Regions from separate parts of the Edwardsiella sp. EA181011 genome, predicted to be linked through region 2. Evidence: predicted binding sites of a transcription regulator. Region 2 holds the regulator's gene; the other holds the start of a gene.
The links. The regulator LexA, encoded in region 2, represses DNA repair genes until DNA is damaged. The targets are predictions, from matches to a motif close to TNCTGTATGTACATACAGNA.

Region 1: QY76_RS12085 (metal-dependent hydrolase) is a predicted target of LexA. The motif match lies at 2,288-2,307, and genes of this name have one in related genera.

What each region holds. Positions count from the first base shown of each region.
Region 1 covers NZ_CP011364.1:2,766,066-2,782,165, forward strand. The annotation lists gene QY76_RS12070 (fructosamine kinase family protein) at 1-810, shown strand, start outside; gene QY76_RS12075 (YniB family protein) at 845-1,390, opposite strand; gene hxpB (hexitol phosphatase HxpB) at 1,580-2,239, shown strand; gene QY76_RS12085 (metal-dependent hydrolase) at 2,397-2,942, shown strand; gene QY76_RS12090 (L-cystine transporter) at 3,201-4,592, shown strand; gene kdgR (DNA-binding transcriptional regulator KdgR) at 4,688-5,476, opposite strand; gene QY76_RS12100 (MFS transporter) at 5,668-7,047, shown strand; gene QY76_RS12105 (riboflavin synthase) at 7,058-7,693, opposite strand; gene QY76_RS12110 (MATE family efflux transporter) at 7,953-9,326, shown strand; tRNA gene QY76_RS12115 (tRNA-Val) at 9,497-9,573, shown strand; tRNA gene QY76_RS12120 (tRNA-Val) at 9,594-9,670, shown strand; gene QY76_RS12125 (YgiW/YdeI family stress tolerance OB fold protein) at 9,795-10,172, opposite strand; gene QY76_RS12130 (EAL domain-containing protein) at 10,803-12,392, shown strand; partial or broken gene QY76_RS12135 (transporter associated domain-containing protein) at 12,389-13,944, opposite strand; gene manX (PTS mannose transporter subunit IIAB) at 14,580-15,545, shown strand; gene QY76_RS12145 (PTS mannose/fructose/sorbose transporter subunit IIC) at 15,602-16,100, shown strand, end outside.
Region 2 covers NZ_CP011364.1:355,750-371,849, forward strand. The annotation lists gene dusA (tRNA dihydrouridine(20/20a) synthase DusA) at 1-8, opposite strand, end outside; gene QY76_RS01670 (hypothetical protein) at 148-819, opposite strand; gene zur (zinc uptake transcriptional repressor Zur) at 1,263-1,736, shown strand; gene dinF (MATE family efflux transporter DinF) at 1,755-3,086, opposite strand; gene lexA (transcriptional repressor LexA) at 3,240-3,848, opposite strand; gene dpiA (two-component response regulator DpiA) at 3,969-4,655, opposite strand; gene dpiB (sensor histidine kinase DpiB) at 4,648-6,291, opposite strand; gene citC ([citrate (pro-3S)-lyase] ligase) at 6,679-7,755, shown strand; gene citD (citrate lyase acyl carrier protein) at 7,752-8,051, shown strand; gene citE (citrate (pro-3S)-lyase subunit beta) at 8,048-8,944, shown strand; gene citF (citrate lyase subunit alpha) at 8,955-10,475, shown strand; gene citX (citrate lyase holo-[acyl-carrier protein] synthase) at 10,482-11,030, shown strand; gene citG (triphosphoribosyl-dephospho-CoA synthase CitG) at 11,008-11,919, shown strand; gene QY76_RS01730 (anion permease) at 11,949-13,406, shown strand; gene QY76_RS01735 (diacylglycerol kinase) at 13,530-13,892, opposite strand; gene plsB (glycerol-3-phosphate 1-O-acyltransferase PlsB) at 14,018-16,100, shown strand, end outside.

The DNA of each region.
Region 1 (16,100 bases), 1.5 Mb from region 2:
GAGCTCCCCGGCGGGGCCGTGCACCGGGCCTGGCGGATCGGCGACGGAGAGCGCAACGTGTTCGTCAAATGCGATACGCCCGACCTCCTACACAGCTTTCAGGCCGAGGCCGACCAACTGGCGCTGCTGGCGCGCAGCGGCACGGTGCGAACGCCGGAGGTCTACGGCGTAGGCAGCACGCGCGACGCAAGCTTTTTGCTGCTGGAGTACCTGCCGGTACGCCCCCTCGATGCCCACCATGCCTACCTGCTGGGACAACAGCTAGCGCGTCTGCACCGCTGGAGCGAGCAGCCGCAGTTTGGCCTGGATACGGATAACCTGCTGGCGACATCGCCCCAGCCCAACGCCTGGCAGCGGCGCTGGGCCACTTTCTTTGCCGAACAGCGCATCGGCTGGCAGCTGCAGCTGGCGGCCGAGAAAGGGATCACCTTTGGCGATATCGATGAGATCGTCGAACGCGTGCGCCGTCGTCTGCAGGATCATCAGCCGCAGCCGTCGCTGCTGCACGGCGATCTGTGGCCGGACAACATGGGACTCAGCGCGCAGGGTCCCGTGCTGTTTGACCCCGCCTGCTATTGGGGCGACCGCGAATGCGATCTGGCGATGCTGCCGCACTTTCCACAGCTGCCGCCGCAGATTTACGATGGCTATCAGAGCGTCTGGCCGCTGCCCGCCGACTTTATCGCCCGCCAGCCTGTCTATCAGCTTTACCACCGGCTGAATCAGTGCAATCTGTACGGCGGATCGCACCTGGCCCAGGCCGAAAAAGCGCTCGAGGCTCTGGTGCAAGAAGCACCGGCATCGCCTTGACCGGCGCGCCCGATCGACGCCGAGCGCGATCGGGCTACGCCATCCCCAGCAGATGCAGCGCCAGGTAGCCTAACGCCAGAATAATCAGCGGTAGCAGATAGAGCGGGAAGATCTGCAGCAGAATGGTATGGCGCGGGATCACAATGCGCTGCTCCAACTGGGTGCGGGTTTGTCCGGTCTCCCCTTTGGCCCGCTCGAGGATCAGGTGATCCTCCAGCCCCTCGCGGATATGGCGAACCTGGCGGCTCATGCGTGCGCCGGAGGTGCACAGCGCCATGCCGACAAAAATCATCCAGTAAATCACGAGAAACAGCAGATTGGCGCCGCTCAGCCCCGCGTCCCAGCGCGGCAACGGCGAGTGCTGCCAGAAAAAATCCAAAAACGTCGTATTAAAACGCACCATGTCGATCATGACATGCATAAAATCCAACATTACCGCATTGATGTCCTGCTGCTTTTCACTGTGCTGGTACAGAAAGCCCAGCAGCGAAATCAGCGTCGACAGCAACGCGGGAATGAACACTATCCAGCCCAAAAGACGCTTGGCGACCGCCACCCAGCCGGCCTGTTGATAGGTCATAAACTCCCCTTAACGCTCTGCAAATTCTCAATAACCGTGCGCAGTCTACGTGCCCGCGTTCGGCGACGCAATCCATCCCCTGCGCGATATGGACATTACCATTCCCGCCACATCATCTGCTTAAACAAAAGAATAGTGAATGATACAGTAACCGTCCTGACTTTCTGTCTGTCACCGCAAGGAGCCCTCATGAGTACCGGACGTATTACCAGCGCCATTTTCGACATGGATGGACTATTGATCGATTCAGAACCGCTGTGGCTGCGCGGTGAGCTGGAGGTGTTCAGTCAGCTAGGGCTGAACGTACACGACGATGTGCCGGAAACCCTGGGGCTGCGCATCGACCAGGTCGTGCGGATATGGTATCAGCGCCAGCCTTGGCAGGGACCCAGCCAGCAGGTGGTCTGCCAGCGCATTCTCGATCGAGTGCTGGAGCTGGTGCGGGAGACCCGTCCGCTGCTGCCGGGCGTCGTCAGCGCGCTGCAGCTGTGCCGCGCCCACGACCTGCGCATCGGGTTAGCCTCGGCCTCCCCCCTCGCGATGCTGCGGGAGGTGCTCTCCATGTTTCAGTTGGAGGCGTACTTCGACCATCTGACCTCTGCCGAACACCTGCCGTACAGTAAGCCGCATCCCGAGGTCTATCTGCGCGCGGCGCAGGCGCTGGGTAGCGATCCGCTGGACTGTGTGACGCTGGAGGACTCCTTTAATGGCATGATCGCCACCAAGGCGGCGCGTATGCGCTCCATCGTCGTCCCCGCCGCCGCCTGCTTTGACGATCCGCGCTGGGCGCTCGCCGACGTGAAGCTAGCCTCGCTGACCCAGCTGAAGGAGCGCGATCTGCAGCCCTGACCCCCGGCGCGGCACGGGGCCGTACCGAACCGCACAGAAAGGCCCCGTTTCTGTATGTTTATACAGCAAACGCGCAAGGGTGACGCTGTCACCTATTGCAGAATTGTCTGACTGATATAATCTGGATAAATCCACAGTATTCAGATTAGGCACTATCATGACGGCGGAAGGCCACCTTCTCTTTTCTGTCGCCTGCATTATCATGGCGAAAAAGGCCGAGCTGACGCCGGTACTGGCGCACGGCGACTGGTGGCATATGATCCCAGGCGCCCTGCTGACCAGCCTGCTGCCGGACATCGACCATCCCCGCTCACTGCTCGGCCAACGTCTGCGCTGGATTTCCGCGCCGATAGCCCGGGCGTTCGGACACCGGGGATTCACCCACAGCCTGCTGGCCGTCGCCGGCGCGCTTTACCTGCTCAACAATGAGTGGCCCAGCGACGCCTGGGGGATCCCGGCCGACGCCCTGCAGGCCATGATCATCGGCTATCTCAGCCACCTGCTGGCCGACATGCTCACCCCGGCCGGCGTGCCGCTGCTGTGGCCGATCCGCTGGCGCTTTCGCCTGCCGCTGCTGGTCACCCGCCAGGGCAATCAGCTCGAGCGGGTGCTGTGTCTGGCGCTGGTGGGATTCTCTCTCTACTGGCAGGGCAGCCTGATGCCGCTGATGGAATGGTTACGCCATCACTCCGCCTACTGGTAATGTCGGCCTCTCCCGACGCAGCCACAGCATGCGGACAGTCACACTGCGCACGGCACGCTGCAGAAAATTCCGAAAATATTGTTATATTTAATTCCATTCAATTCTAAAGCAGGACGTCAGAGTACTGATATTCTGTCGTGCATAACGGCGGCATCACAAGTTGTCGCCCTTAATAATGACAATAACGGGTCACGCCTTTACTGCTGACGCCCCATGGCGCAGCCGGGAAGATGGCCCGAGACTGAAGAGGATTTTGGGATGAATCTATCGCTTACCGGCAACGTCGTCGCGTTTGTCGCCCTGCTGCTGCTGCTGGCCCGCTCACGCCACACCCGCTGGAGTCTGTCGAAAAAGGTCTTGGTGGGGTTGGTAATCGGGGTACTGTTCGGACTGGCGCTACAGCTGATCTATGGCGCCGACAGCCCGGTGCTGAAACACTCGATCGCCTGGTTCAACATCGTCGGTAACGGCTATGTTCAGCTGCTGCAAATGATCGTGATGCCGCTGGTGTTCATCTCGATCCTCAGCGCCGTGGTAAAGCTGCACAATGCCGCCTCGCTGGGCAAGATCAGCCTGCTGGCCATCGGTACCCTGCTGTTGACCACCCTGATCGCCGCACTGGTTGGCGTTGGCGTAACCGATCTGTTCGGCCTGACCGCCAACGGACTGATTCAGGGGGGCCAGGAGAGTGCCCGGCTGCAGCTGCTGCAGGGCAGCTATGCCGGTAAGGTCGCCGATCTGACGGTGCCGCAGCTGGTCCTCTCTTTCATACCTAAAAACCCTTTTGCGGAGCTGACCGGCGCCAACCCCACCTCGATCATCAGCGTGGTGATCTTTGCCGCCATTCTCGGTACTGCCGCGCTGCAGCTGCTCAAAGACGATGCCGAGCGGGGGTCGCGGGTCGTACAGGGCATCGATACCCTGCAGGCGCTGGTGATGAAGCTGGTGCGTCAGGTGATGAAGCTGACGCCTTACGGGGTACTTGCGCTGATGACCAAGGTCGTCGCCAGTTCTAACCTGCAGGACATCATTAAGCTGGGTGGCTTTGTCGTCGCCTCCTACCTGGGTCTGGCGATCATGTTCATGGTCCACGCGCTGATCCTCTCGCTGGTCGGCATCAACCCGCTGCGTTTTTTCCGCAAGGTGTGGCCGGTACTGACCTTTGCCTTTACCAGCCGATCCAGCGCCGCCAGCATTCCGCTCAACGTTGAGGCGCAGACGCGCCGCATCGGCATTCCCGATGCCATCGCCAGCTTCTCCGCCTCGTTTGGCGCCACCATTGGCCAGAACGGCTGCGCCGGGCTCTACCCCGCCATGCTGGCGGTGATGGTCGCCCCCACCGTCGGGATCAACCCGTTTGACCCGCTCTGGATAGCCACGCTGGTCGGGGTAGTCACCATCAGCTCTGCCGGGGTTGCCGGCGTGGGCGGTGGTGCTACCTTCGCCGCCCTGATCGTCCTGCCGGCGATGGGGCTGCCGGTCACGCTGGTTGCGCTGCTGATCTCCGTTGAGCCGCTGATCGATATGGGCCGAACCGCCCTCAACGTCAACGGCGCCATGACGGCCGGCGCCGTTACCAGCCAGCTGTTGCGCCAGACCGATCGCCAGATCTTTGACGCACCGGAAGAGGCCGACCTCTCCCGCCACTGATCCCCGTCCTGCGACCGCTCGTACGACAGCGGGGGCCATAGGCCCCCGCGCTTTCCACTCTCCGCTGACGCGCGGGCCGCCGGATGGCGGCCCGCTCAGAACGGATAGTCGTGACAGCCCATCTGCTCAGAGATCCGCCGCGCCGCCCTGTGCAGCATCGCCACGTACTCCTGCTTCGCCGCCTCTGAAAAGCGCAGCGTTGGGAACGAAATGCTTAGCCCCGCCACGACCACGCCAAAGCGATCGAATACCGGCACGGCGATGCAGCGTAGCCCCTCCTCCTGCTCTTCGTTGTCTTCGCCATAGCCCTGGGCGCGCACCTGCTCCAGCGCTTGCATCAGCTGCGCGGCGTCGGCGATGGTACGCGGGGTGCTGCGGGTAAATTCAATCTGACTGACCAGCGCTCCGACCTCGGCGCGATCGCGCCAGGCCAGCAGTACCTTACCTATGGCGGTGCTGTGCAGCGGATTGCGGCGCCCGATGCGGGAATACATGCGCAGGTTGTACATCGAGTCAATCTTGTGGATATACACGATGCCGTCTTCGTCCAGCGCTCCCAGGTGGATAGTCTCTTTCGTCAGACGCGACAGCTCACGCATTTCAATGTCCGCCAGGCGGATCAGATCCACGTTCTGCAGCGCGTGGGCCCCCAGCTCGAACAGCTTCAGCGTCAGGGTATACTTTTCTGTCCCGCTGTCCTGCGCCACATAGCCCAGCGACTTCATGGTCTGCAGAAAACGGTAGACGGTGCTCTTGGACATCAGCACGCGCTGGGAGAGCTCGGTGATACCGATTTCGCGCTCCTCGCTCAGCGCCTGCAGAATGCCAAAAACTTTAAGGACAGAGGAAACGGCGTCGGGCTGTTTATCTATTTCTGTTGTCATGGAGTCGGGTTACCCTTATCAAAAAAAACGAACCTCTGTTTCAGTATAGTAGGAACACTCCCTGAATAACAGCCGGATACGTTGCTGCAACCGCGTGACAATCAAGGCGATGCAAAGATTGCCAGCGCGCGCTTTTACGCGCACAGTGAGATCCATCATAACAACCAACTATATCCACGGACACGCCCGCTATGACTCCAAGCCTCAGCGATGGGCTGCCGCCGCGCCAGCGCTATGGCGCCATGCTGGCCATCGCGCTGGGTATCGCTATTGCCGTGCTGGATGGCGCTATCGCTAACGTCGCGCTGCCGAGCATCGCCCGCGATTTGCACGCCAGCGCGGCGGATGCCATCTGGATCGTCAACGCCTATCAACTGGCGGTGACGGTGTCACTCCTTTCGCTGGCGGCCCTGGGCGAACGCATTGGCTATCGACGCATCTTTCTCAGCGGCTGCCTGCTGTTCAGCCTGACCTCGCTGGCCTGCGCCCTCTCCGACTCCCTGCTGACCCTGACCCTTTCTCGCGTACTGCAGGGGTTTGCCGCCGCCGCGCTGATGAGCGTCAATAGCGCGCTGATACGCCTGATCTACCCTCAGCATCAGCTGGGGCGCGGTATGGGATTAAACGCGCTGGTGGTTGCCGTCTCCTCCGCCGCCGGCCCGACGATCGCCGCCGCCGTGCTGGCCCTGGGCGACTGGCCGTGGCTGTTCGCCATCAATATCCCCTTCGGCCTGGCCGCCTGGCTGATTGGCCGGCGCACGCTGCCACGCAATCCGCCTGCCGCGGCTCGCCCTCCCTTCGATCGCCAGAGTGCCCTGCTCAACGCCCTGACCTTCGGTCTGCTGCTCTCCCTGATCAGTGGACTGGCGCAGCATCAGTCGCCCGCGCTGCTGTGGCTGGAGCTGGTCGCCCTACTATGCAGCGCGACGCTGCTGATTCGGCGCGAACGTCGGCAGCCGCAGCCGCTACTGCCGATCGATCTGATGCGCATTCCCATTTTTACCCTCTCCATCACCACCTCCATCTGCTCCTTCTGTGCGCAAATGCTGGCGCTGGTCTCACTGCCGTTCTTTCTACAGCGTACGCTGGGCTATGGCGAGGTGATGACCGGCCTGCTGCTGACGCCCTGGCCGCTGGCCACCATGGTGATGGCCCCCCTCTCGGGGCGCCTGGTTGAGCGGTTCAATGCCGGTCTGCTGGGCTGCGTGGGAATGGCGCTCACCGGCGTGGGCCTGCTGGCGCTGGCGCTGCTGCCGGCCCAGCCAGACAGCGCGGCCATTATCTGGCGTATGGCGCTGTGCGGCGCCGGCTTCGGCCTGTTTCAATCGCCGAACAACCACACCATGATCGCCTCGGCGCCGCGTCAGCGCAGCGGGGGCGCCAGCGGCATGTTGGGCACCGCCCGCCTGTTTGGCCAGACCCTGGGCGCCGCGCTGGTCGCGCTGATGTTTAACTGGCTGGGGGATGACGGGGGAACCCACGGCGCCCTGCTGCTGGGCGCCGTCTGCGCTGCGCTGGCCGCGGCGGTCAGCATGATGCGCACCCGCGGACTCACCCACGCAGAGCGCTAGCCCGCGAAGCTCAGGCCGGCTGGGCGCCGTCAACGGCGGCGCGGCTGGCCAGCACCCGCTCAACGGTATCGACGACCGCCTGCGTCTGCGGATCGATCTCAATGTTCACCCGATCGCCCAGGCGCTTATCACCCAACGTGGTACGCAGCAGGGTCTCCGGGATCAGATGTACACAGAAACGGTTCTTGCTCACCTCACCGAGGGTCAGACTGATGCCGTCGATGCCGATAAACCCTTTATGCAGCACATATTTCATCATCTCGCTATCGCTGATGCGAAACCAAATCTGGCGGTTGTGCTCTGAGCTGAGGATTTTGACGATCTCCGCCATGCCCATAACATGACCGGACATCAAATGGCCGCCGATCTCATCATTAAACTTAGCCGCCCGCTCCAGGTTGACCCGATCGCCCACCCGCAGGCTTCCCAGATTCGTCACCCGCAGCGTCTCTTTCATCAGATCGAAGCTGACCCGATCGCCTTCAATCCCGGTGACGGTCAGGCACACGCCGTTATGGGCCACCGAGGCGCCCAGCGCCAATCCCGGCAGCATCTCCGGCGGCAGCTGTACTACGTGGGTACGGAAATTGGGTTTTTCATCGATCGCCACCACCGGCGCGGTGCCCTGAACAATACCGGTAAACATAATGCCTTCCTCTATGAGATATTCCGTTAGGATCACTGTCTGTGAGTTTGCCCTAAATCACTCGCAAACCAAAGTATTACGCTATAAAACACCCTTATATACGCACCCGACTCAACATTCTACCTGTGCATATTTCCATATCGCCAACAAGTCGGTAGAATCACCCGTTCGTCCCCCTTATTGCAAGCGACCCACCATGGTGTGCCGTGGGGATAGGCGCATCCCTATTTTGTGTCACAAAAACCATAAAGGTGTATCCGTGCAGAAGTATTGGCGCGAAGCGCGTAGTTTATTGGCGTTGGCTATTCCCGTTATCATTGCCCAGATTGCCCAAACGGCAATGGGCTTTGTCGATACCATCATGGCCGGGAGCGTCAGCGCTACCGATATGGCCGCGGTGGCCGTCGGCACCTCTATCTGGCTGCCGACCATCCTGTTTGGCCACGGCCTGCTGCTGGCCCTGACGCCGGTCATTGCCCAGCTCAACGGCGCAGGCAAACGGCCCAGCATCCCCCACCAAGTCAACCAGGGCTTCTGGCTGGTGGCCGGGCTTTCCGTACTGATCATCGCCGTCCTGTATAATGCCGGACACATCATCAACATGATGGACAATATCGATCCGCTGCTGGCCGACAAGGCTATCGGCTATCTGCACGCGATTATGTGGGGGGCGCCAGGGTATCTCTGTTTTCAGGTGCTGCGCGGGCTGTGCGAAGGGCTGAACAAGACCAAGCCGGGGATGGTCATCGGCTTCGTCGGTCTCCTGATCAACATTCCGGTCAACTACATTTTTATCTACGGTAAATTCGGTGCTCCGGCGCTGGGCGGCGTCGGCTGCGGCGTCGCTACCGCCAGCGTCTACTGGATCATGTACCTGCTGATGCGCAGCTACGTCGCCCGTGCGCCGTCGCTGAAGGATGTCCGTCGATCACGCGCGTTTGAGGCGGCCGACTGGGCCACGCTCCGCCGCCTGATCGCCATCGGGATGCCTATCGCCCTGGCGCTGTTTTTCGAGGTCACCCTGTTCGCCGTGGTCGCCCTGCTGGTCTCTCCGCTGGGGATCGTGGCGGTCGCCGGGCACCAGATCGCGCTGAACTTCAGCTCGCTGATGTTTGTGCTGCCCATGTCGCTGGGCGTCGCGGCCACCATCCGCGTCGGCTATCGCCTGGGGCAAGGCTCGACGGAGGACGCCCGCGTCTCGGCGCGCACCGCGATCGCGGTGGGAATGGCGATGGCCGCCTGCACCGCCATTTTTACTATCGTCCTGCGCAAGCCCATCGCCCTGCTGTATAACGACGATATCCAGGTGCTCGCCATGGCGACCCACCTGATGCTGTTGGCTGCGCTGTATCAAATCTCCGACTCCGTACAGGTGATCGGCAGCGGCGTGCTGCGCGGCTACAAGGATACCCGCTCCATCTTCTTCATTACCTTTATCGCCTACTGGCTGCTGGGGCTGCCGATCGGATATCTGCTGGCGCTGACCAATCGGGTTACCCCGGCCATGGGGCCGAGCGGCTTTTGGATCGGGTTTATCATCGGGCTGACCTCCTCGGCCATCATGATGGCGCTGCGCATCCGCTGGCTACAGCGCCAGCCGGAAAGCTGGATCCTACAGCGCGCCGCACGCTGAGCGCGAAAAATACCCGCAGGAGCGGCGCGACGGCGCCGCTTTTTTCACCGCGCTGCGCACTCTGTCAGCAATCGTGTGAATTTCTGGGAAAAAAGTGATAATCCCCCCTTGCCAGCCCGGCCATGTGCCGCTAATATTCGTCCCCGTCGTCAGCCACGACGACACCGGATGCGTCCGTAGCTCAGTTGGTTAGAGCACCACCTTGACATGGTGGGGGTCGGTAGTTCGAGTCTACTCGGACGCACCATTTCACAGTATGCGCTCAGTGCGTCCGTAGCTCAGTTGGTTAGAGCACCACCTTGACATGGTGGGGGTCGGTAGTTCGAGTCTACTCGGACGCACCATTTCTCTTTCGCCTTATATTCCCTAGCGTCATCAGCCCCGATCGCCAACGTCCGTGACGTCGCGCAGCCACGCCCACGCGAGAGAGAGCCCATGACCGGGACGCGCCCGGCCATGGACTGCGCCTCAGTCGAGACGAATCGCGACGGTATACAGCTTCACCCCATTAAACTCTTTGACGATGCGCCCCTGCACGCTGACCCGCTGCTGCGGCGTCACCACCCGGCCAGCCCAGGCGCTGGCGGGAACGATCAGCGTCATGGCGCCGCTGTCATCGCGGAAGCGGTAGTCCTCGCCTCCCAGCGCCTGAACAATGTTCCCACGCAGCTGCACCATCTGCCCCTCATCGATCACCGTCGACTTCTGCACCTGACTGACCGTCATGACATTCTGCTGATGCGGGCCATCAAAACCGCCGCCCAACGAGGTCTGCGGCGGCGTACTACAGGCGGCCAAACCCGCCACCGACAGCGCCAGGATCGCCGCCTTTACTGCATTATTCATATCACCACTCCTTATCCACTCGGTATGCGGTCCGCCGCAGCCATGCTGAGCTGCGCCTGTGTGGACCTGATTTATATCTATTTGTTTATCCAGATTATTATATCAAAGTATCCTATCGTTTCACCTTAGGCAACCGCCCCGCGGGCGGCGCGCAGAAAAATCCCAGCGCAGATAGACATTCCGGTTATTCTGAAACGCCAAAATAACGCCTTTGCGTACGGGGCAACGGCGCAAGTGCGTAAAAACAACGCCCATCCTCCCGACAACGGCGCGATCTACAGTCCACTCAAAATGTAAAAATTGGGCTTTATCCTAATTATACGCCATTGGACAGCGCCATTATTGCTGGCTGACGGTAAATATAGATACCATGAGGATGGTCGGACAACATGGCTTAGTCGACTGAGTTATTATCTTATGAATTATTTGGATACGCGATAATATCGGGCCGTTATGGCGGGCCAGCTTATCGCGCTGCTGGTGCGGAGCGCCGCCCGTCTGCCGTTGGCCCGTGCCACGCCAAGCCGCAGCGTGCCGCCGCCCGTTAGCAATAGTCGATCACTCGCGGATACTGCACAGCTTAAGGGCGCCATGATGCTTTTTTCACCTATCACGATGAAACGCTATCGTTTGTATCGTGCCCTACTGGCTATCACCATCGGCGCACTCGTCTGTATCGTTTCCCTCGCCAGCCGCTATCAGCAGGAGCTGGCAACGGTGCAGCAGATGCAACGCAACGCCGCCGCGATTGCCATTACGCAGTTGGAAAGGATCCTATCCCGCGCCGAAGCCGTCAGTAAAAATAATATCGACTGGGTAAATCAGCGCTGCGAAGAAATCAGTCCGCACCTGACCAGCATGGCGATACACCTGGAAACGATCCGCGCCGTGTTGCTGGTGAAGGATGGCATAGTGACCTGCTCCAATCTGATCAATCAGCCGATCAAGTCGCTGCGGGCCATTTACCCCGAGATGCTATCGGCCAAAGATACGCTGGTTCTGCGGGCGGCGCGCTTGCTTAACCGCGGCAGCCCTATCCTGCTGTTCTGGCGACCGGATCTGGCCAGTCCTACCAGCGGCATGGTGTATATTTTTAATATTGCCACCCTCTCCGCCTTTATCCTGGCGCCGCGTCCGCCCTATGTCGACTATATGGCCCTGAATGTGGCCGGCCACACGCTGCGCTTCAACGATACGCGGATACGGACGCCGACCGACGCCGCGGATGCCGAGACGCCGCCGCGCCTGGAGCTGCACTCTAGTCGCTACCCGTTCTCGATCTCGCTGTTCTCCCCCGCCGCGCGCGATCTGGCGCTGCAGCGCCTGCCGCGCCATATCCCATTGGCGCTGCTGCTGTTCCTGCTGGCATCGATCCTCACCTATCTGGCATCGGCCAATCGTATGAGCCTGGCTTATCCGATCGCCCAGGCGATCCGACGCCGTCAGTTTCAACTGTACTGTCAGCCCATCATCCACACGGAAAGCGGCCGCTGCGAGGGAGTGGAGATCCTGCTGCGCTGGTATAATCCGCGCCATGGCTGGACCTCGCCGGAGATCTTCATTCCCCTGGCCGAGCAGAATGGGCTTATCGTTCCGCTAACTCGCTACCTGCTGGAAATGCTGGCGGCGCAGCGCCACCATTTTCCAAACGATCGCGATTTTTACTTCAGTATTAACGTTGCGGCAGAGCATTTCGCCCACGGCAAACTGGCCCTGGATATCCAGAATCTGTGGCTGCGCCACCGGCCCCGACAGCGCCTGATGCTAGAGCTGACGGAGCGCACCCGCCTGTCCAGCCAGGACTACCCACAGCTGCATATCCTGCGTGAAATGGGGCTGTCCCTGGCGCTGGATGACTTTGGCACCGGTCACAGTTCGCTGAGCTACCTGCAGGATCTGCAGCCTGAAATGCTGAAAATCGATCGCGCCTTTTGCGCGACCATCGGCAGCGACGCGATTAATGCCAGGGTCTTAGATCTGATGATCGATCTGGCGCACCAGCTACGGCTACGCCTGGTCATGGAGGGCGTCGAACAGCCACAGCAGGCCGACTATCTGCGCCAGCGACAGGTTTACGCCATGCAGGGATATCTCTTCGCCCGGCCGATGCCGCTGCGGGATTTCCCAGACTGGCATGCCCACTACCAGAGGCGGTGCGACGATTCGACGCAGGCGGCGCACGGCGCGGGAGAGTACGCCCGCGCCCCGGCACAAACTTAGACGGACGGATCCGGCGCGCAGCCGACGCGCTCTACCTGAACCCGTTCGATGCGGTACTCTTCGACCTCGACGACGGTAAAGCGCAGGCCGTTCAGCGTCAGCGCCGCCCCCACCGCCGGCATCCGGTCAAAATGCGCCAGCAGCAGCCCGGCCAGCGAGGCATATTGCGTACCGCTGCCCAGCACCAGCCCGTGAACGTCCAGCGTCTGCTCTAGGGTGTGCAGATCGGTGCTGCCTTTGACCAACCACCCCGGCTCATTGCTCACGATATCCGGCGTCTCGTCCTCATCCGGGAACTCACCGGCGATGGCCTCCAGCACATCCAGCGGCGTCACCAGCCCTTGAACGACGCCAAATTCATCGCTGACCATCACCAGCCGCCCCCTCGCCTGACGCAGCACATCCAGCACGTTGATCACGTCCAGGCTCTCGAGTACAACGATCGGCGTATGCTGGGCCGCAAACTCGGCCAGCGGCGTATTCTGCTTCAGCGCCATCAGCAGATCTTTCGCCCGCACCACGCCCAGCAGGTGATCCAACGATCCCTCGCACACCGGGAACAGGCTGTGCGGCGTCTCCATCAGCTGGCGACGGATCTCATCCGCCGGCTGGCGGCAGTCGATCCACGAGATTTCATTACGCGGCGTCATGATCGTACGCAGCGAGCGCGAGGCCAGGGTGAGCACCCCGCTAATCATATAGCGCTCCTCGGCGGCAAAGGCGCCCGCTGCGCCCGGCACCAGCGCCACATCCGCCTGCGCCGCCGCGCCTTCCCCGCGACCGTCGCCCATCAGGCGCATAATGGCCTCGGCGGTGCGCTGGCGCATCGGCCTGCGCTGCTCATGGCGCAGATAATTCCGCCGGGCTATCTGGTTGAACATTTCGATCAGGATCGAGAAGCCAATCGCCGCATACAGGTATCCTTTGGGAATATGCAGACCAAAGCCTTCGGCCATCAGCCCCAGCCCGATCATCAGCAGAAAGCTCAGGCACAGCACCACCACGGTGGGATGAGCGTTAACGAAACGCGTCAGCCTCTTCGAGGCCAGCAGCATGATCGCCATCGCGATCACCACCGCCAGCATCATCACCGCCAGGTGCTCGACCATCCCGACCGCCGTGATCACCGCATCCAGTGAAAACACGGCGTCGAGAATGACGATCTGCGCCACCACCGACCAAAAGCTGGCATAGCCTTTATGGCTGACCTCGTGCACCCGCCCTTCTAGGCGTTCATGCAGCTCCATGGTGGCCTTAAACAGCAGGAACAAGCCCCCAGCAGCAGGATCATATCGCGCCCGGAGAAGGTAAACATGGCGATACTGAACAGCGGGCGGGTCAGCGTCACCATCCATGAGATCAGCGATAGCAGCGCCAAGCGCATGATCAGCGCCAAGCCGAGCCCAATCAGCCGGGCCTGGTCACGCTGCTGCGGTGGCACCTTATCGGCCAGAATGGCGACAAACACCAGGTTATCGATGCCCAGGACAATTTCCAGCACCACCAGCGTCAGCAGGCCGGCCCAGATAGAGGGATCCAGTAACAGTTCCATCATGGGTTATCCTGCCCCCGTCAGCGCACCGGCGATCGGGCCGGATGACAACAGGCTGCAGCACAGGCGTAAAGCAGGCCAAGGCACGCGCCGCGCGCCCCCTGCAGGAGTGGCAGAACATGGGCGACGCCCAGCGCGAAAAAAGGAATGGAAAGAAAGCGGGATGGTAAAACGGCGTCGGTGACGATCCATAGGTCGGGTTGAACCCAATACTCCTCATATTAATCAGGCCGCCTACTGTAGCAAGAAATCCACAGAATAACCAAGGGGAAGCCCGGCAACATTCCTCTTTCATCCCGCGGCAAAATCGTAAAATCAAATGTACAAAAAAGCGCCATCACGGCTACATTTGTTCACGTCATGTACCAATTAACGATGGGCGTCACATAAAAATTTTTTTTACTGACTAAAATAAATCCTGCTGAAACCGATTGAAGGCGATACCTGAATCGATTCATAAAACTAAGTGATTGATTTGGAATGGCTGAATCTTACGTCCGTAAGATCAAAGAAATTTCAGCGAGCAGTGACTCGACATGGATGTTTCGTTAAACAGTTCGTATCTTTAATTGCATACGGTACGCCGTGTTTATTTTACGGCGTGAAAGTATCAAGGAAAGCAGAGGAGGTAGCGAGTGAGTATTGCTATTATGATCGGTACTCACGGGGCCGCGGCGGAGCAGTTGCTAAAAACCGCCGAGATGTTGTTGGGCGAACAAAGTAACGTTGGCTTTATCGACTTCGTGCCCGGTGAGAATGCCGAGACCCTGATCGAAAAATACAGTCAGAAACTGGCGCAAATGGATACCGGCGAAGGGGTACTCTTCCTGGTGGACACCTGGGGCGGCAGCCCGTTCAACGCGGCCAGCCGGATCGTATTGGACAAAGAGCACTATGACGTGATCACCGGCGTCAACGTACCGATGCTGGTCGAAACCTTCATGGCCCGCGACGATAACCCTACGTTTGATGATCTGGTCGCCTTGGCCCTGGAAACCGGGCGTGAAGGCGTGCGCGCGCTGCGTGCCAAAGAGGAGGCCCCTGCTGCCAGCGCACCGAAAGCAGCTGCGCCGGTACAGGCGAAACCTGCTGCGCCGCTGAACCCGGAGGATCACATGAAGATCGGCCTGGCGCGTATTGACGATCGTCTGATCCACGGCCAGGTTGCCACCCGCTGGACCAAGGAAACCGGCGTCTCCCGCATCATCGTCGTCAGTGATGAGGTCGCCAACGACCACGTTCGCTCTACCCTGCTTAAGCAGGTGGCGCCGCCGGGCGTGACCGCCCACGTCGTCGATGTAGCCAAGATGATCCGCGTCTACAATAACCCGAAATACGCCAACGATCGCGTGATGCTGCTGTTTACCAACCCGGCCGATGTCGAGCGTCTGGTGGAGAACGGCGTCAAGATCACCACGGTGAACATCGGTGGTATGGCATTCCGCCAGGGGAAAACCCAGGTCAATAATGCCGTCTCCGTCGATGAAACGGATATCGAGGCCTTCAAAAAGCTGGATGCCCGCGGCATTGAGCTGGAGGTTCGCAAGGTATCCAACGATCCGCGTCTGAAGATGATGGACCTTATCAGTAAAATGAACTGATATGCCGTAAGGCATTGATTTAACTAACTCAGCTCTTTGGTCAAAGGAGAAGTACAATGGAGATTACCACTCTTCAGATTGTGCTGATATTTATCGTGGCATGTATTGCGGGGATGGGTTCTATCCTCGATGAGTTTCAGTTCCACCGTCCGCTGGTCGCCTGTACCCTGATCGGTATCGTACTCGGCGATATGAAGACCGGCATCATCATCGGGGGTACCCTGGAGATGATCGCCCTGGGCTGGATGAACATCGGCGCTGCCGTCGCACCCGATGCCGCCCTGGCCTCCATCATCTCGACCATCCTGGTCATCGCCGGTGGACAGAGCATCGGCGCCGGTATCGCGCTGGCGATCCCGCTGGCCGCCGCCGGTCAGGTGTTGACCATCATCGTACGTACCATCACCGTAGGCTTCCAGCACGCGGCTGACGGCGCCGCTGAGCGTGGGGATCTGCGCGCCATCTCTTACCTGCACTGCTCCGCCCTGCTGCTGCAGGCAATGCGCATCGCCATCCCGGCCGTTATCGTTGCCGTCTCCGTCGGTACCGATGCCG
Region 2 (16,100 bases):
TGAGTCATTGCTTGTTCGCCGTATCCCATATGATAGATGTGCCTCATTTACCCACCGGCGCGCCGGGTAGCGCGCGGGGCGGCGATTCTAGCATACCAGCCCTGCGTGCAAAAAGCGCACATCGGGCCCGCGCCCCTGCGCCACACCCTACTCCATCTCACACGGCCCCGACCGCACGCCCGAAGAGAGGAAAATGTGGCTGATAAAATCGGGCCGGTTATGGTCCAGCCCCAGCTTATTTCCTAGCATCCGCTTGCAGTGTACCACCGCCTGCTCATGGATCCCCAGTAGGCGAGCGGTCATGGCCGTACTGTTATGGAAAGAGAGACTGACCAGCACCGCGGCTTCGCGCAGGGTCACCCCGCGCTGATAGAGCGTCATCAGGCCAAAGGCATTTAGCCGAGCGTACACCGTCTCGCCCGCGCCCCAGCAAGCGTCCGGCGCGCCACGCGAATAGGGCAGAAAATAGAGATCCAACGGATGAAACGTCCGCCGCTGAATATGGTGGTAAAACGCGTCATAGCTCAGCGCGTGAGCACCGTTAAAAAAACGGGCAATCAGCTGAGTCAGGTAGCTCTCCCGCCGATTAATGATGATCACCGGAATCAGACTATGACGGCGCACCCTCTCCACGGTCTGCAGCAAATGATTACGCTGCCGATCCGTGACCAGCAGGCTGCCGGTTCGATGCAGCGCGCTGAGTGTGCGGGGCGAAAACGGAACCGCGTCCGGCAGCGAAATAATGGTGAACTGCCGCCGGTACAGCGCCACTATCGCCTGACGCAGCGGCCAGTGTTCGATCGCTAAAATAAGATCCATGTCTACTTTACCCTTCCCTGAGTCCGATATCGCGCGCGCTCAGTTTTACGCAGTGTCACTGCGACGGCGTTGATATAAAAGTTTTTTTTATAAAAACGCGGCATGATATATTTTTTGTTGTTTATGTTTTTTATTTCTACGGTCCGGAGAATTATTATTACTTTTAAATATTAATTGCTTTTATTATCTCAGCTAGAGATATATCACCAGTGTAATTACCGAATGGACGCGTCCGCGTCGCTGCCCGATCCATCGCCAACGGTGAGCGGCGCAGGGCTAAATTACCCGCTCCGTACGTCAGCGTCTGCCGTCGATATGTATTTCAGATGATAAAACAACAAGGTTTAAACAACGGAGCAACGCCGAAGCGGCCGCGATGCGCTTCGGGGCATCGTGCTAACTGTGGTAAAATGGCATCACACTATTGGCAGGGAACCGCGACCATGACCACCCCCACTTTGCAGCGACTGCTGGCCCAGGCAGAACAGATCTGTCGGCAGCGCAATGTCCGCCTGACGCCCCAGAGGATGGAGGTGCTGCGCCTGATGGCCGCTCAGCAGGGCGCCATCAGCGCCTACGATCTGCTGGATTTACTACGGGTATCCGAACCCCAGGCCAAGCCCCCGACCATCTATCGGGCGCTTGATTTCCTGCTGGAGCAGGGGTTTATCCACAAGGTCGAATCGACCAACAGCTATGTGATGTGCCACCACCTCGATGAGCCGTGTCACACCTCCGCGCTGTTTATCTGCCACCGCTGCGGCCAGGTTCATGAGCGTTCGGCCGACCTCCTGCAGCAGCAGCTGGAGACGCTGGCGCAGCAGGCCGGTTTTACCCTGCAGCACAGCGTCATCGAGGCCCATGGCCTGTGCCACGCCTGCGCCCAGGCGCCCGGCGGCGAAACGCCGGCCCGCTAGCGCCATCGCGGCGGCGGACTACGCCGCCCCTGCGGGGAACCAGCGCTGCGTGCGCCAGCGGCGGCGCCAGATCAGCCACAGGGACAGGCCGCGCAGCGTCAAAAATACCGCCAGCGCCAGCCACAGACCATGGTTACCCAGCCACGGTATGCTCAGCAGCGTTATGCCGTATCCCAGGGCCGCTACCGCCATACTGTTACGCATATCGGCCCCGCGCGTCGCACCGATAAACATGCCGTCCAACAGGTAGCACCATACCCCCAGCAGCGGCAGCACGGTCTGCCAAGGCAGATAGTCGAGCGCCAGGGTCTGTACCTGCGGCAACGAGGTCAACAGATTGACAATAGCGCGCCCAAACAAGCCGTAGGCCAGCGCAAACAGCAGCGCTACCGCCCCCGCCTGACGGCAGGCGGCGTGCCATACCCGGCGCAGCGCCGAGCCATCGCGGGCGCCAAAGGCCTGGCCGGAGTAAGCCTCGACGGCATAGGCGAAGCCATCCAGCGCATAGGCGGTAAAGGTCAGCAGATTCATCAGCACCGCATTGACGGCCACGACGTCGGCCCCCAGCCGCGCGCCGATCACCGTCAGCGAGGCAAAGCACAGCTGCAGCAGCAGGGAGCGCAGCATGATATCGCGGTTCAGTGCCAACAGGCGGTGCAGGTTACCGCGCCAGGCGTGTCGGAAATGCGCCCGGCGCAGCCCGCGCAGACGCATCACATGCAGCAGCAGCGCCCCCCCCATCAGCAGCGTGACATAGTCGGCGATCACCGTAGCCCAGGCGGCGCCGGCCACCTTCCAGCCCAGTCCCACCACCAGCCACAGATCCAGCGCGATATTCACCGCGTTGCCGACGATCAGCAGCAGCACCGGCGCCCGAGCGTACTGCACCCCCAGCAGCCAGCCCAGAATCACCAGGTTGGTCAGGGTCGCCGGCGCGCTCAGCCAGCGGATATGCATAAACAGCTGCGCCTGCGTCTGTATCGCGGCCTCGGCGCCGACGATCTGCAGCATCAGCGCGCTCAGCGGCTGGCGCAGCAGGATGATGCCCACCCCGGCCAGCAGGGCCATGATCAGCGGCTGCACCAACGCCCGCGCCAGCGCCGGGCGATCGGCGGCGCCGAACGCCTGGGCACACAGCCCGGTGGTACTCATGCGCAAAAACAGCAGCAGCATAAACAAAAAGGTGGTGGCCATGCTGCCCACCGCCACGCCGCCCAGATAAACCGGCGAGTCCAAATGACCGATCACCGCCGTGTCGACCACGCCCAGCAAGGGAACGGAAACATTCGACAGAATCATCGGCAGCGCCAGGCGCCACAGCGCCTTGTCTTCCTGGAAAACGCCTCGCATCACATCGTTCCCTCGTTTGGTCGGATCGCGCCGGTGCGGCGCACGAAGGCCGCAAAAAAAAGACCCCGCGAGCCGAAGGATCGCGGGGTGGGGGCCGGGGTAACGCGCGGGCCTGGCGGCGCAGAGGCGCTACGCCCCGGAGCGGGATACAGCCTAGATCCAGTCACCGTTGCGGATCACGCCGACGGCCAGCCCCTCGATGGTGAAGTTCTGCTCGCGCAGATCGACCACGATAGGCTGGAAGTCGCTGTTTTCTGGCAGAAGCTGTACCATATTCCCTTGTTTTTTAAGTCGTTTAACGGTCACTTCATCTTCAATGCGCGCAACGACTACCTGACCGTTGCGGACATCCTGGGTCTTGTGCACCGCCAGCAGGTCGCCGTCCAGAATACCGATATCGCGCATCGACATGCCGTTGACCCGCAGCAGGAAGTCGGCGCTGGGCTTAAACAGCGATGGATCGACCTGGTAAAACCCTTCGATATGCTGCTGCGCCAGCAGCGGCTCACCGGCGGCCACCTGGCCAATCAGCGGCAGCCCCGTCTCATCTTCCATCAACAGGCGGATACCGCGCGACGCACCGGAGACAATCTCGATCACCCCCTTGCGCTGCAGCGCCTTCAGGTGCTCCTCGGCGGCGTTGGGTGAACGGAAACCGAGGCGCTGGGCAATCTCGGCACGCGTCGGCGGCATGCCGGTTTGTTCGATATGATCGCGAATCAGATCGTAGACCTGCTGCTGCCTGGCCGTAAGTGCTTTCATTCCGCCCCCTGTTCGTTTATACAGTTTTGCTGTGAGTATATACAGGTAGCGGATAATTTAAAACCGTGAAATACACAAAACACCGGCCGCGGCGTGCTTTCCGTCGCGGTCAGACGGTGCTCAGCTTTTCCCCTGCGCCCGGTAAATACGCTGCGGGCGCCCCACCTTGCCATAGACAATTTCGGCGACGATCTGCTGACGCGCCGCACAGAACTCCAGATAGCGCCGCGCCGTCGTACGGCTCAGCAGCAGGCTCTGCGCCACGCTTTCGGCGGTATGGCGTACCGTATCGTCCACAAACAGCCCCTGCACCTTCTCCAGCGTCAGGGCATCAATGCCGACCGGCAGATCCTCTTTGCTATCCCCGCGCGCATAGGCGTTATACATGCTGTCTATCTGACGCTGGCTGGCATTCTGATGTCCGCTGAGCATGCTATTGCGCTGCTGATAGCGATCCAGCGTCTGCCCCAGACGCTCGTAGGCGATGGGTTTGATCAGGTAGTCAAAGGCGCCGCTGCGAACCGCCTCTGAGACGGTGTCCATATCGCTGGCGGCGGTGGTCAGCACTACGCCGCCCGGATAGCGCTGCTGGGTCAGTTCATGCAGCAGATGTACTCCGACGCCGTCCGGCAAATAGTTATCCAACAGCACCAAATCCGGGTGAAAACTTTTAATCATCGCCCGGGCCTGAGCCAGATTGCCGGCCAACCACAGCTGACCACAGCAGGGATGATTGCGGATAAACTCCGCGTGCATCTCAGCCAGCGGCGTTTCATCCTCGACGATTAATATATTAATTTTATTCATGTTCACACTTCACCTTCGGGATAAAAACAGAAAATAGAGTGCCATAGGGCTGGTTGTCCTCCAGCGTAATGGTGCCTCCGCAACGCCCGACATAGCGGGCAATAAGGTACAGGCCAATGCCGTGCTCCCCAGGATCTTCCGCCTTGGTACTCACGCCCTGCTCAAAAATGTTATCTTTCAGCGCATCCGGGACACCGCAGCCCTGATCGGCCACTTCAATGATGACCTCGCTGCCCTCATCCGACAGATAGACCTCAACGCCGCCGCCCCCCTGCGGGTTCTTCAGGCTGGCGTCGAAGGCATTATCCAATAGATTGCCCAATACCGCCGCAAACTCCGTGCTGTCCAACCCCGCCGGCAGCGCATGCAGCTGGCTGCCGTCGACGATGGTCAGCGTCAGCCCCAGCTCGCGTGCCCGGTGCACTTTACCAAACAGCAGCCCGGCGACCACCTTGTCACTGAACGCATCGCGCAGGCGGTCGATCAGCTGCTGCTGCGCCTGCGATGCCCCGCGCACCATCTCCAGCGCCCGATCGTACTCCTTCATCTGTAGCAGCCCGCTGAGCGTCGACATCCAGTTGAGGTGTTCATGGCGTACGGTACGCAGGCTGTCAACATATTGGCGGATCTGGGTCAGCTGGGCGTTAAGCGCATTGATATCATCCTTGCTACGGAAGCTGATAATCGCGCCGAGCAGCGTATCGCCGTCGCCGGAGCGGATGGTCGCCCGGTTGGCTATAACGCTCAGCCCGTTAAAGGTGAGAATGGCATCACGCCGATCTTCATTGATGCGATCGGTGAAAAAGTCCGACGGTGAGACCACCTGGCTTATCGGCTGCCCCAGCCACTGACGACCCGGCGCGCTTAGCCCCAGCATTTTGCGGGCATTACGATTTATTGCCGTGATCTGTCCGTCAGGATCGACCGCAATCAGTCCCTCAAAAACGGCGCCGAACAGGGCCTCCATCTGACGCACCACCCGGGCTATCTGGCGCGGCTCCATCCCCATCATCTGTCGTCGGATATGTGCGGCAAATAGCCAGGAGAGCAGCATCATCAGCAGCAGCACGCACACGAAGACCCCGGCCATGGGCAGCAGGAAGTCCAGACGCCAGCTATCGATCTTGCTGACCAAATAGCCCAGGGATACGACCCCGATCACCTGCCCCTGATGATCGAAAATGGGCGTTTTCGCGCGCAGCGCCTGGCCCAGAGAGCCTTTTCCTGAGATAAAGTAGCTCTCTCCCTTCTCAATGGCGCCCGGCTTATTGAACTGCATCTTATGGCCGATTTTGGCCGGATTGGGGTGATACAGGCGAACAGAGTTCCGATCGCCGATGACCACATAGTCAAAGTCAGTCCCGGTTCCCAGACGATCGGCAATCAGCGCCAGGCGGTGGATGTCGCGATCCTTCACCCCATCCACGATACTGTCCATCGATGCGATGATCTTGGCCTGGTTCATCGCCATGTCGCGCACCTGCCTCATCATGTAGTCTTCAAAGCTGGCTGACAGGTACTTCCCCAGCGCGGCAAACAGGCAGCAGGAAACCAGCAGTAACAGTAAAAAAATACGCAGGGGGAACGCCATGCGGCGAAAGAAATTCACCGCACTGTTATTCGGCATTCTTACCATCGTTACCTCACCTTTTAATACGTTTCGATTACCTTTGAACGCTTCAAATGTAATCGTTTTGTTTCCTGACACTCTGGCCATAATGCTTTTCTACTTTTGCAGATTATCGCTATTAAACTAATTAAGCAAATAAAAACCAGTCTATAAAAATCTTTATTTTAAATTACGAAGATAAAAACTATTAAGGCGATTTAAAACTGCTTTCCGTTTGTGAATCAGGTCAAAAATCCCCACCCAATTCCTATTTAGGATTAATTTAACAACAGCCAAGGGGAATAAAAATAGGCAGCAAAGTTTTATTACCTTTGATTGAAAATGAAAAGTTATTGAGTTGATAAAAGATACATTTATTTAACGTAACCATCGCGACGCAGAGCAGGAATCCTTATGTTCAGCAATACTGTTTTCACCCAGATTAAGCGTTCTGAGCAAAAGAGGATTGCCGACATCACTCATTTTCTGCGTGAAAATGGCCTCAACATTGATACATCAGTAGAAATATTTATTTGTGCACAGCGGGATAACAAAATCATCGCCTGCGGCGGTATCGCCGGCGATATCATAAAGTGTGTCGCCATCAGCGCCACCGCCCGCGGCGAAGGATTGGCCCTGACGCTGGCCACTGAATTGGTCAACCTGGCCTATGAATTAGGGCGGAATAATCTTTTCATCTATACAAAAGAAGAAAACGAAGAGATGTTCCACCAGTGCGGTTTCTCTACCATTACCCGGGTTCCCGGGATCATGGTACTGATGGAGAACAGTAAAGTCCGTCTTCAACGCTATGCCGAAACATTAGCGACGCTGCGCCACCCAGGGAAAAAAATCGGTGCCATCGTGATGAACGCTAACCCGTTCACCAACGGACACCGCTACCTCGTCCGGCAGGCCGCCAGTCAATGCGACTGGCTACACCTGTTTTTAGTCCGTGAGGATACCTCACGCTTTTCTTATGAAGATCGGCTGGCGCTGGTGCGTTCCGGTGTGAGTGATATCGCCAATCTGACGCTACACCCGGGCTCCGAATACATCATCTCCCGCGCCACCTTTCCCTGCTACTTCATTAAAGAGCAGGGGGTGGCTGACAACTGCTACACCGAAATCGATATCAAGATATTCCGGCAGTATCTGGCGCCGGCACTGGGCATTACCCACCGCTTCGTCGGGACGGAGCCCTTCTGCCCGGTCACCGCCAAATACAATCAGGATATGCGTTACTGGCTGGAAACCCCGGCGCTGCCCTATCCGCCGATCCATCTGGTTGAAGTGGCCAGGCTGACCTATCACAACACCCCCATTTCAGCCTCATGGGTACGCAAGCTGCTGGTACGCAAAGATCTTCCGGCAATCACCCCACTGGTACCCGACGCGACGCGGGCCTATCTGGCCCGGCTGATCGCATCAATGCCGGCGGGCGCAGAGCGCCGGCCCCAGGAATCCGTCTTAGTTACAGGTGACAAATGAAAATAAACCACGCAGCCGTCGCTGGCACCCTTGAGTCGAGCGACGTGATGGTGCGCATCGCGCCCATTGAAGACGACCAAGCTCTCGATCTGCAAATTAGCAGCAGCGTCGAAAAACAGTTTGGCGACGCCATCCGCGCCACCGTGCTGGACGTCCTCAACCGCTATCAGATTCGCGGCGTACAGCTGATCGTTGACGATAAAGGCGCGCTCGACTGTGTCCTGCGCGCACGTCTGGAAACCCTGCTGGCGCGCGCCGCCGATCTGGTCAGCCTGCCTTGGGAGGATCGCGCATGACACCGCAACAGAAAACCCGCACCCGTCGCAGCATGCTGTTTGTTCCCGGCTCCAACGCCGCCATGCTGAGCAACGCCTTTATCTATAAAGCCGATTCGCTGATGTTTGACCTGGAAGACTCCGTGGTGCTGCGTGAAAAAGACGCTGCCCGCCGTCTGGTCTACCACGCGCTGCAGCACCCCCTGTACAATGACATTGAGACCATCGTGCGCGTCAACGCGTTGGACTCCGCGTACGGCGTCGCCGATCTGGAAGCCGTCGTGCGCGCTGGAGTCGATGTGGTACGTCTGCCGAAAACCGACTCCGCCGATGACGTCATCGCTATCGAAAACGAAATTGCCCGCATCGAACGCACCTGCGGACGTGAGGTGGGCAGCACCGGCCTGCTGGCCGCCATCGAGTCAGCCCAGGGGATCACCCAGGCCGTGGCCATCGCCCACGCCTCCCCGCGTCTGATCGGGATTGCGCTCGGCGCCGAAGACTATGTGCGCAATCTGCGCACGGAGCGCTCGGCGGAGGGCATCGAACTGCTGTTCGCCCGCTGCAGCATCCTGCAGGCGGCCCGCGCCGCCGGTATCCAGGCCTTTGACACCGTCTATTCCGACGCCAACAACGATGAGGGCTTCCTGCGCGAAGCTTCCCATATCAAACAGCTGGGCTTTGACGGTAAATCGCTGATCAACCCGCGTCAGATCGAGCTGCTGCACAACCTGTACGCGCCGACGCAGAAAGAGGTCGATCACGCCCGTCTGGTGGTCGACGCCGCCGAGGCCTCCGCCCGCGAAGGACGCGGTGTGGTTTCCCTGAACGGCAAGATGGTTGACAGCCCGGTTATCGAGCGCGCGCGTCTGGTGCTTTCCCGCGCGGCCCTGTCCGGCATCCGTGAAGAATAAGGCGATAAAGATGACACAAGATACCCAACGAAACGCCCGCGTAGCCGCCTTTAGCCAACGGGATGGCGCGCTGCCGGCCTTCAATGACGTCAGCAAGGCCCAGTACCATGACGATCACGCGCGCGATCGCAAACTGTGCGCCTCTCTGGAGGAGGCCATCCGCCGCAGCGGCCTGCGTGACGGCATGACCATCTCCTTCCACCACGCCTTCCGCGGCGGCGATCTGACCCTGAATCAGGTGATGGATGTCATCGCCGCCATGGGCTTCAAGGATCTGACCCTGGCCTCCAGCTCCCTGAGCGACTGCCATGCGCCGCTGGTCGGCCATATCCGCAGTGGCGTGGTACGCAAGATCTACACCTCTGGCCTACGCGGCCCTCTGGCCGATGCCATCTCCCATGGCCTGCTCGACGAGCCGGTGCAGATCCACTCCCACGGAGGCCGGGTACACCTGATCGACAGCGGTGAACTGAACATCGACGTCGCCTTTCTCGGGGTACCGGCCTGCGACGCCTTCGGTAACGCCAACGGCTATACCGGCAACGCCTGCTGCGGCTCGCTGGGCTACGCCCGCGCCGATGCCGAGGCGGCCAACCGCGTCGTTCTGCTGACCGAGGAGATTCTGCCTTACCCGCACAACCCGGCCAGCCTGACCCAGGATCAGGTCGACCTGATCGTCCAGATCGATCAGGTCGGCGACGCCAGTAAGATCGGCGCGGATGCCACCCGCATGACCTCTAACCCACGTGAGCTTTTAATCGCCCGCAGCGCGGCAGAAGTGATCGCTCACTCCGGTTACTTTAACGAAGGCTTCTCGCTGCAGACCGGCACCGGCGGCGCCTCGCTGGCCGTGACCCGCTTCCTGGAAGACAAGATGCGTCGCGCCGATATCCGCGCCGACTTTGCCCTGGGCGGCATTACCTCTACCATCGTCGATCTGCACGAGAAGGGATACATCCGTAAGCTGCTCGATGTGCAGAGCTTCGACCGCGCCGCCGCCGGCTCCCTGGCGCGCAACCCGAACCACATCGAAATCAGCGCCAACCAATACGCCAACTGGAGCTCCAAGGGTGCATCGGTCGACCGTCTTGACGTGGTGGTGCTGAGTGCGCTGGAAGTGGACACTCACTTCAACGTCAACGTGCTGACCGGCTCCGACGGCGTTCTACGCGGCGCCTCTGGCGGTCACTGCGATACCGCCATCGGCTCTGCGCTCTCCATCATCGTGGCGCCGCTGGTGCGCGGACGTATCCCAACCATCGTCGATAGCGTGCTGACCTGCGTCACCCCCGGCTCCAGCATTGACATCCTGGTCACCGACCACGGTATCGCCGTCAACCCGGCGCGTCCGGAGCTGGCGCAGCGTCTGCGCGACGCCGGCCTACCGCTGGTCAGCATTGAGTGGCTGCGCGATCGCGCGCTCTCCCTGACCGGCGAGCCGAAGCCGATCGCCTTTACCGACAAGGTCGTGGCCGTGGTGCGCTACCGCGATGGCTCCGTCATCGACGTGGTTCGCCAGGTCAAGGAATAAGCGATGATGACCCTGCTCCCCCATTTGGCGGCCAGCCATACCGTCACCCTACCGGAACTGCTCCTCAGCCGTGAATGCAGGCAGTCCCGGCAGGCGGCATGGCTGACCCGCCATACCTGTACGCTGCTCTCCTTTACCGTGGTCGCCCCCGGCCCGGTTAAGGATAGCCCGCTGACGCGCCGCATCTTCAATGCGGGCATCGCGGCGCTGAGCCAGCTGGCGCAGCGTCAGGAATGGCGCATCAGGGAGCAGCGTTCGCTGGAGTTAGCCACCGGCCCGGAAGGGCTGATGGCCATCGATGCGCCGGCCGAACAGGTCAAACAGGCGGCCATCGCACTGGAGCAGACCCATCCCCTGGGTCGGCTCTGGGACATGGATGTCTTGGCAAGCGACGGACAGATCCTGTCGCGCGGCGATTATCAGCTGCCGGCCCGCCGCTGCTTGATTTGCCAACGCCCCGCCGTGCTGTGCGCCCGCGAGCGCCGCCACGACGTGGCCCAACTTCTCGCCCATATGGAGGCACTGGTTCACGATGCACAACCCGACAACGCATAGCCCGCATCGCCTTTCCCTGAGCCAGGCCTGTCACCACTGTGCCACGCTGGGCTGGCGCGCCATGCTGGCCGAGGTCAATCTGACGCCCAAGCCGGGCCTGGTCGATCGCCACAACAGCGGCGCCCACCGCGACATGGCCCACAGCGACTTTGTGCGCAGCGCCGATGCCATCGCCCCCTGGCTGGCCCGCTTTGTCGAGTACGGGGCCGACAGCGCCGCGCTGGACGGCGGCAGCGTATTGCCAGGCCTGCGCGCGCTCGGCGTCGCCTGCGAGACGGACATGTTCCGCGCGACCACCGGCGTCAATACCCATAAGGGCAGTATCTTTTCTCTCGGCCTGCTGTGCGCCGCCGCCGGGCGCAGCCACCAGCGCGGCCAACCGCTCACCCCCGCGCGGCTGTGCGGCTATGCGGCTCAGTTTTGCCGCGGGCTGGTCGCGCGCGAGCTGACCTCCCTGCGCCCGGCGCAGGCGTCCACGGCCGGACAGCGTCTGTTTATCACGCTGGGCATTACCGGCGCCCGCGGCGAGGCGGAGGCCGGCTACCCGCTGGTGCTGAATCTGGCGCTTCCCCATTACCAGAGGGCGCTGGCCGCCGGACGCGATCCGGAGCTGGCGCTGCTCGATACCCTGGTGCAACTGATGGCGCATAACCAGGATACCAATGTCGCGGCGCGCGGCGGCGAGAGCGGGCTGCGCTGGATGCAGCAGCGCGCCGCCGCGCTACTGGCAACCGGCGGCATCCGCACCCCGGCCGATCTGCAGGCGCTACGCCGCTTTGACGCCGAGTGTATTGACCGTCACCTGAGCCCGGGCGGCAGCGCGGATCTGCTGATCCTCACCTGGTTTCTGGCTCACCTCTGTTACCCGATTTTGCAAGCTGAACATTAAAAATATCATCCTTACCGGAGTCATCAGTTATGTCCAAAGAGAAAATAGGGAAACTACTCGCGCCCCTCGTGGTGATGGGGATTATGTTTATGATCCCAGTCCCCGAAGGCATGCCGCCGCAGGCCTGGCACTATTTTGCCGTGTTTGTCGCCATGATCGTCGGGATGATCCTTGAGCCCATCCCGGCCACCGCCATCAGCTTTATCGCCGTGACCATCGTCGTTATCGGTAACCAGTTCCTGCTGTTTGACGCCAAAGAGCTGGCCGATCCCGCCTTCGACGCCAGTAAACAGGCGCTGAAGTGGGGGCTGGCCGGCTTCTCCAGCACCACCGTGTGGTTGGTGTTCGGCGCCTTTATTTTTGCCCTGGGCTATGAGGTCAGTGGGCTGGGTCGGCGTATCGCCCTGCTGCTGGTCAAGTTCATGGGTAAGCGAACGCTCACTCTCGGCTACGCCATCGTCATCATCGATATTCTGCTGGCGCCCTTTACGCCGTCTAACACCGCGCGTACCGGCGGCACCGTCTTTCCGGTGATCAAAAACCTGCCGCCGCTGTTCGATTCCCATCCCAACGATCCCTCTTCACGCCGCATCGGTAGCTATCTGATGTGGATGATGGTGATCAGTACCAGCATCAGCTCCTCCATGTTCGTCACCGGTGCCGCGCCGAACGTACTGGGCCTGGAGTTTGTCAGTAAAATTGCCGGTATCCAGATCTCCTGGATGCAGTGGTTCCTCGGCTTTCTGCCGGTGGGTCTGCTGCTGTTAATCGTCGCCCCGTGGCTCTCCTACGTACTGTACAAGCCGACCGTGACCCACAGCGAGCAGGTCGCTACCTGGGCCGGTAGCGCGCTGAAAGAGATGGGCGCCCTGACCCGCCGTGAAATCACCCTGATCTGCCTGGTGCTGCTGAGCCTGGCGCTGTGGGTCTTTGGCGATGATTTCATCAACGCCACCGCCGTCGCCCTGCTGGCGGTCGCCCTGATGCTGGCGCTGCACGTGGTGCCGTGGAAGGATGTTACCAAGTACAGCGGCGCCTGGAATACCCTGGTCAACCTGTCTACCTTGGTGGTCATGGCCAACGGTCTGACCCGCTCCGGCTTTATCGAATGGTTCGCCAAAACCATGAGCACCCACCTGGCCGGTTTCTCACCGACCGCGACGGTCATCGCCCTGGTGCTGGTGTTCTACTTTGCCCACTACCTGTTCGCCAGCCTGACCGCCCACACCGCCACCATGCTGCCGGTGATCCTGGCCGTCGCCCAGAGCATTCCAGGGGTTCCGATGGACCAACTGTGCCTGCTGCTGGTGCTCTCTATCGGCCTGATGGGCTGTCTGACCCCGTACGCCACTGGCCCGGGGATCATCATCTACGGCTGTGGCTATGTAAAATCTCAGGATTACTGGCGACTTGGCGCCATCTTTGGGGTTATCTACATCGCCGCGCTGCTAGGCATCGGTTGGCCTATCATGGCCATGTGGAACTAACCTCTCGCCTAACGCCCATGTTGTTATGCCATCACCCCCTGCGCATCCGCGCAGGGGGTGATGTTTTCCGGCGCGGGCAACTGAGCATAAATCCATGAGAGCCGCCGCCAAACGACACATCGGTTACCAATGCGTCCACAGAATGCTGACCCAGACAAACAGCGCCAGCCACAGCGCCACGAATACCGCCGCCGATCCCATATCTTTGGCGCGGCCGGACAGCTCATGGCGTTCGCTGCCAATCCGGTCCACTACCGCCTCGATAGCGCTGTTGAGGATTTCCAGGATCACCACCAGCGTCACGCTGCCGATCAGTAAAATGCGCTCGACCGCCGTGACGTCAAGCCAACAGGCCAGCGCCGCCGCGACAGCCAGCAGCAGACTCTCCTGACGGAACGCCGCCTCATGGCGCCATGCCGCCTGCAGTCCTTTGATCGAGTAACCGGCCGCTTTAATGATTCGAGTCAAACCTGTAGTACTATTCATAGATAATCCATAACGATGAGCATTGGCGGGCATTTTAGCCGCTTCCCGGGATCCCGGCACCACAGATCTCAGGGCTACTTTCTGGTATCCTTGCCGCGCATTGCTAACAAGAGGCTGATACTTTTATGTCTGGATGGCGTAAAATATATTATAAGCTGTTGAATTTACCGCTTAAATTACTTGTAAAAAGTAAAGTTATCCCCACCGATCCGGTGGCCGAACTGCGTTTGGACACCACCCGGCCGGTCTTCTATGTTCTGCCCTATAACTCTAAGGCGGATCTACTGACCCTACGCGATCGCTGTCTGGCGCTGGATCTGCCCGACCCGCTGGATGACAATGAAATCGACGGCGTCATCCTGCCACGCTATGTGTTTATAGACGATGGCCCGCGAGTCTTCCGCTACTACGCGCCCAAGCAGGCGTCGGTCAAACTGTTCCTCGACTATCTGGATCTGCACCGCGGCAACCCGTCGCTGGATATTCAGATGATACCGGTCTCCGTGATGTTTGGCCGCGCACCGGGCCGCGAGGATCATAAAGGCGCCCCGCAGCTGCGCCTGCTCAACGGTATTCAGAAATTCTTCGCCGTGCTGTGGCTGGGACGCGACAGCTTTGTGCGCTTCTCCAATACCGTCTCGCTGCGCTATATGGCCGATGAGCACGGCACCGACAAAACCATCGCCCAGAAGCTGGCGCGCGTAGCGCGTATGCACTTCTCCCGCCTGCGCCTGGCCGCCGTCGGCCCGCGCCTGCCGGACAGACAGGCGCTGTTCAATAAGCTGCTCGGATCCAAGGCCATTGAAAAGGCCGTTGAAGACGAAGCCCGCAGCAAGAAGATCTCCCGCGAGAAGGCCCAGCAGAATGCGGTCGCGCTGATGGAAGAGATCGCGGCTGACTTTACCTATGAGGCGGTGCGTCTCTCCGACCGCGTACTCAGCTGGACCTGGAACCGCCTGTACCAGGGGATTAACGTCCATAACGCCGAGCGCGTGCGTCAGCTGGCCCAGGATGGTCACGAGATAGTCTATGTTCCCTGCCACCGCAGCCACATGGACTATCTGCTGCTCTCCTATGTGCTCTACCACCAGGGGTTGGTGCCGCCGCATATCGCCGCCGGCATCAACCTTAACTTTTGGCCGGCCGGGCCGATCTTCCGTCGGCTGGGCGCCTTCTTCATCCGCCGGACGTTTAAGGGCAACAAGCTCTACTCCACGGTGTTCCGTGAATACCTCGGCGAGCTGTTCAGCCGCGGCTACTCCGTCGAATACTTTATGGAGGGTGGGCGCTCACGTACCGGCCGCCTGCTGGAGCCGAAAACCGGCACCCTGGCCATGACGCTGCAGGCCATGCTGCGCGGCGGTAAGCGTCCGATCACCCTGGTGCCGGTCTATATCGGCTACGAGCACGTGATGGAGGTCGCCACCTACGCCAAAGAGCTACGCGGGGCGACGAAAGAAAAAGAGAGCCTGCTGCAGATGGTGCGCGGGCTACGTAAGCTGCGTAACCTGGGCCAGGGCTACGTCAACTTTGGCGAGCCTATCTCCCTTAACGTCTGGCTCAACCAGCACGTACCGGAGTGGCGCGAGGCTATCGATCCTATTGAGGCCCAACGTCCGCACTGGCTCACCCCCAGCGTCAACAGCATCGCCGGCGAAGTGATGGTCAACATCAATAAGGCCGCTGCCGCTAACGCCATGAACCTGTGCGCCACGGCGCTGCTGGCCTCGCGCCAGCGTGCGCTGACCCGCGAGCAGCTGCTGGAGCAGCTGGAGTGCTACCTGCAGCTGCTGCAAAACGTGCCCTACGCGTCGGATGCGACGCTGCCACAGCGCACGCCGCAGGAGCTGCTGGACCACGCCCTGCAGATGAACAAGTTTGAGGTTGAGAAGGATAACATCGGTGATCTGATCATTCTGCCGCGCGAGCAGGCGGTGCTGATGACCTACTACCGCAATAACATTCAGCATATGCTGGTGCTGCCGGCGCTGGTTGCCAGCATGGTTATCCACCATCGCCAGATCTCACGCGGCGAGCTGCTGCGCCAGGCGGCGGTGATCTACCCGATGCTGAAGCAGGAGCTGTTCATGCACTATGCGCCGGAAACGCTGCCGCAGGTGCTGGGCCCGATCATCGATGAACTGTGTCGCCAGCAGCTGATCAGCCTGCAGGATGATACCCTGAGCATTAACCCGCCGCGTATCCGCG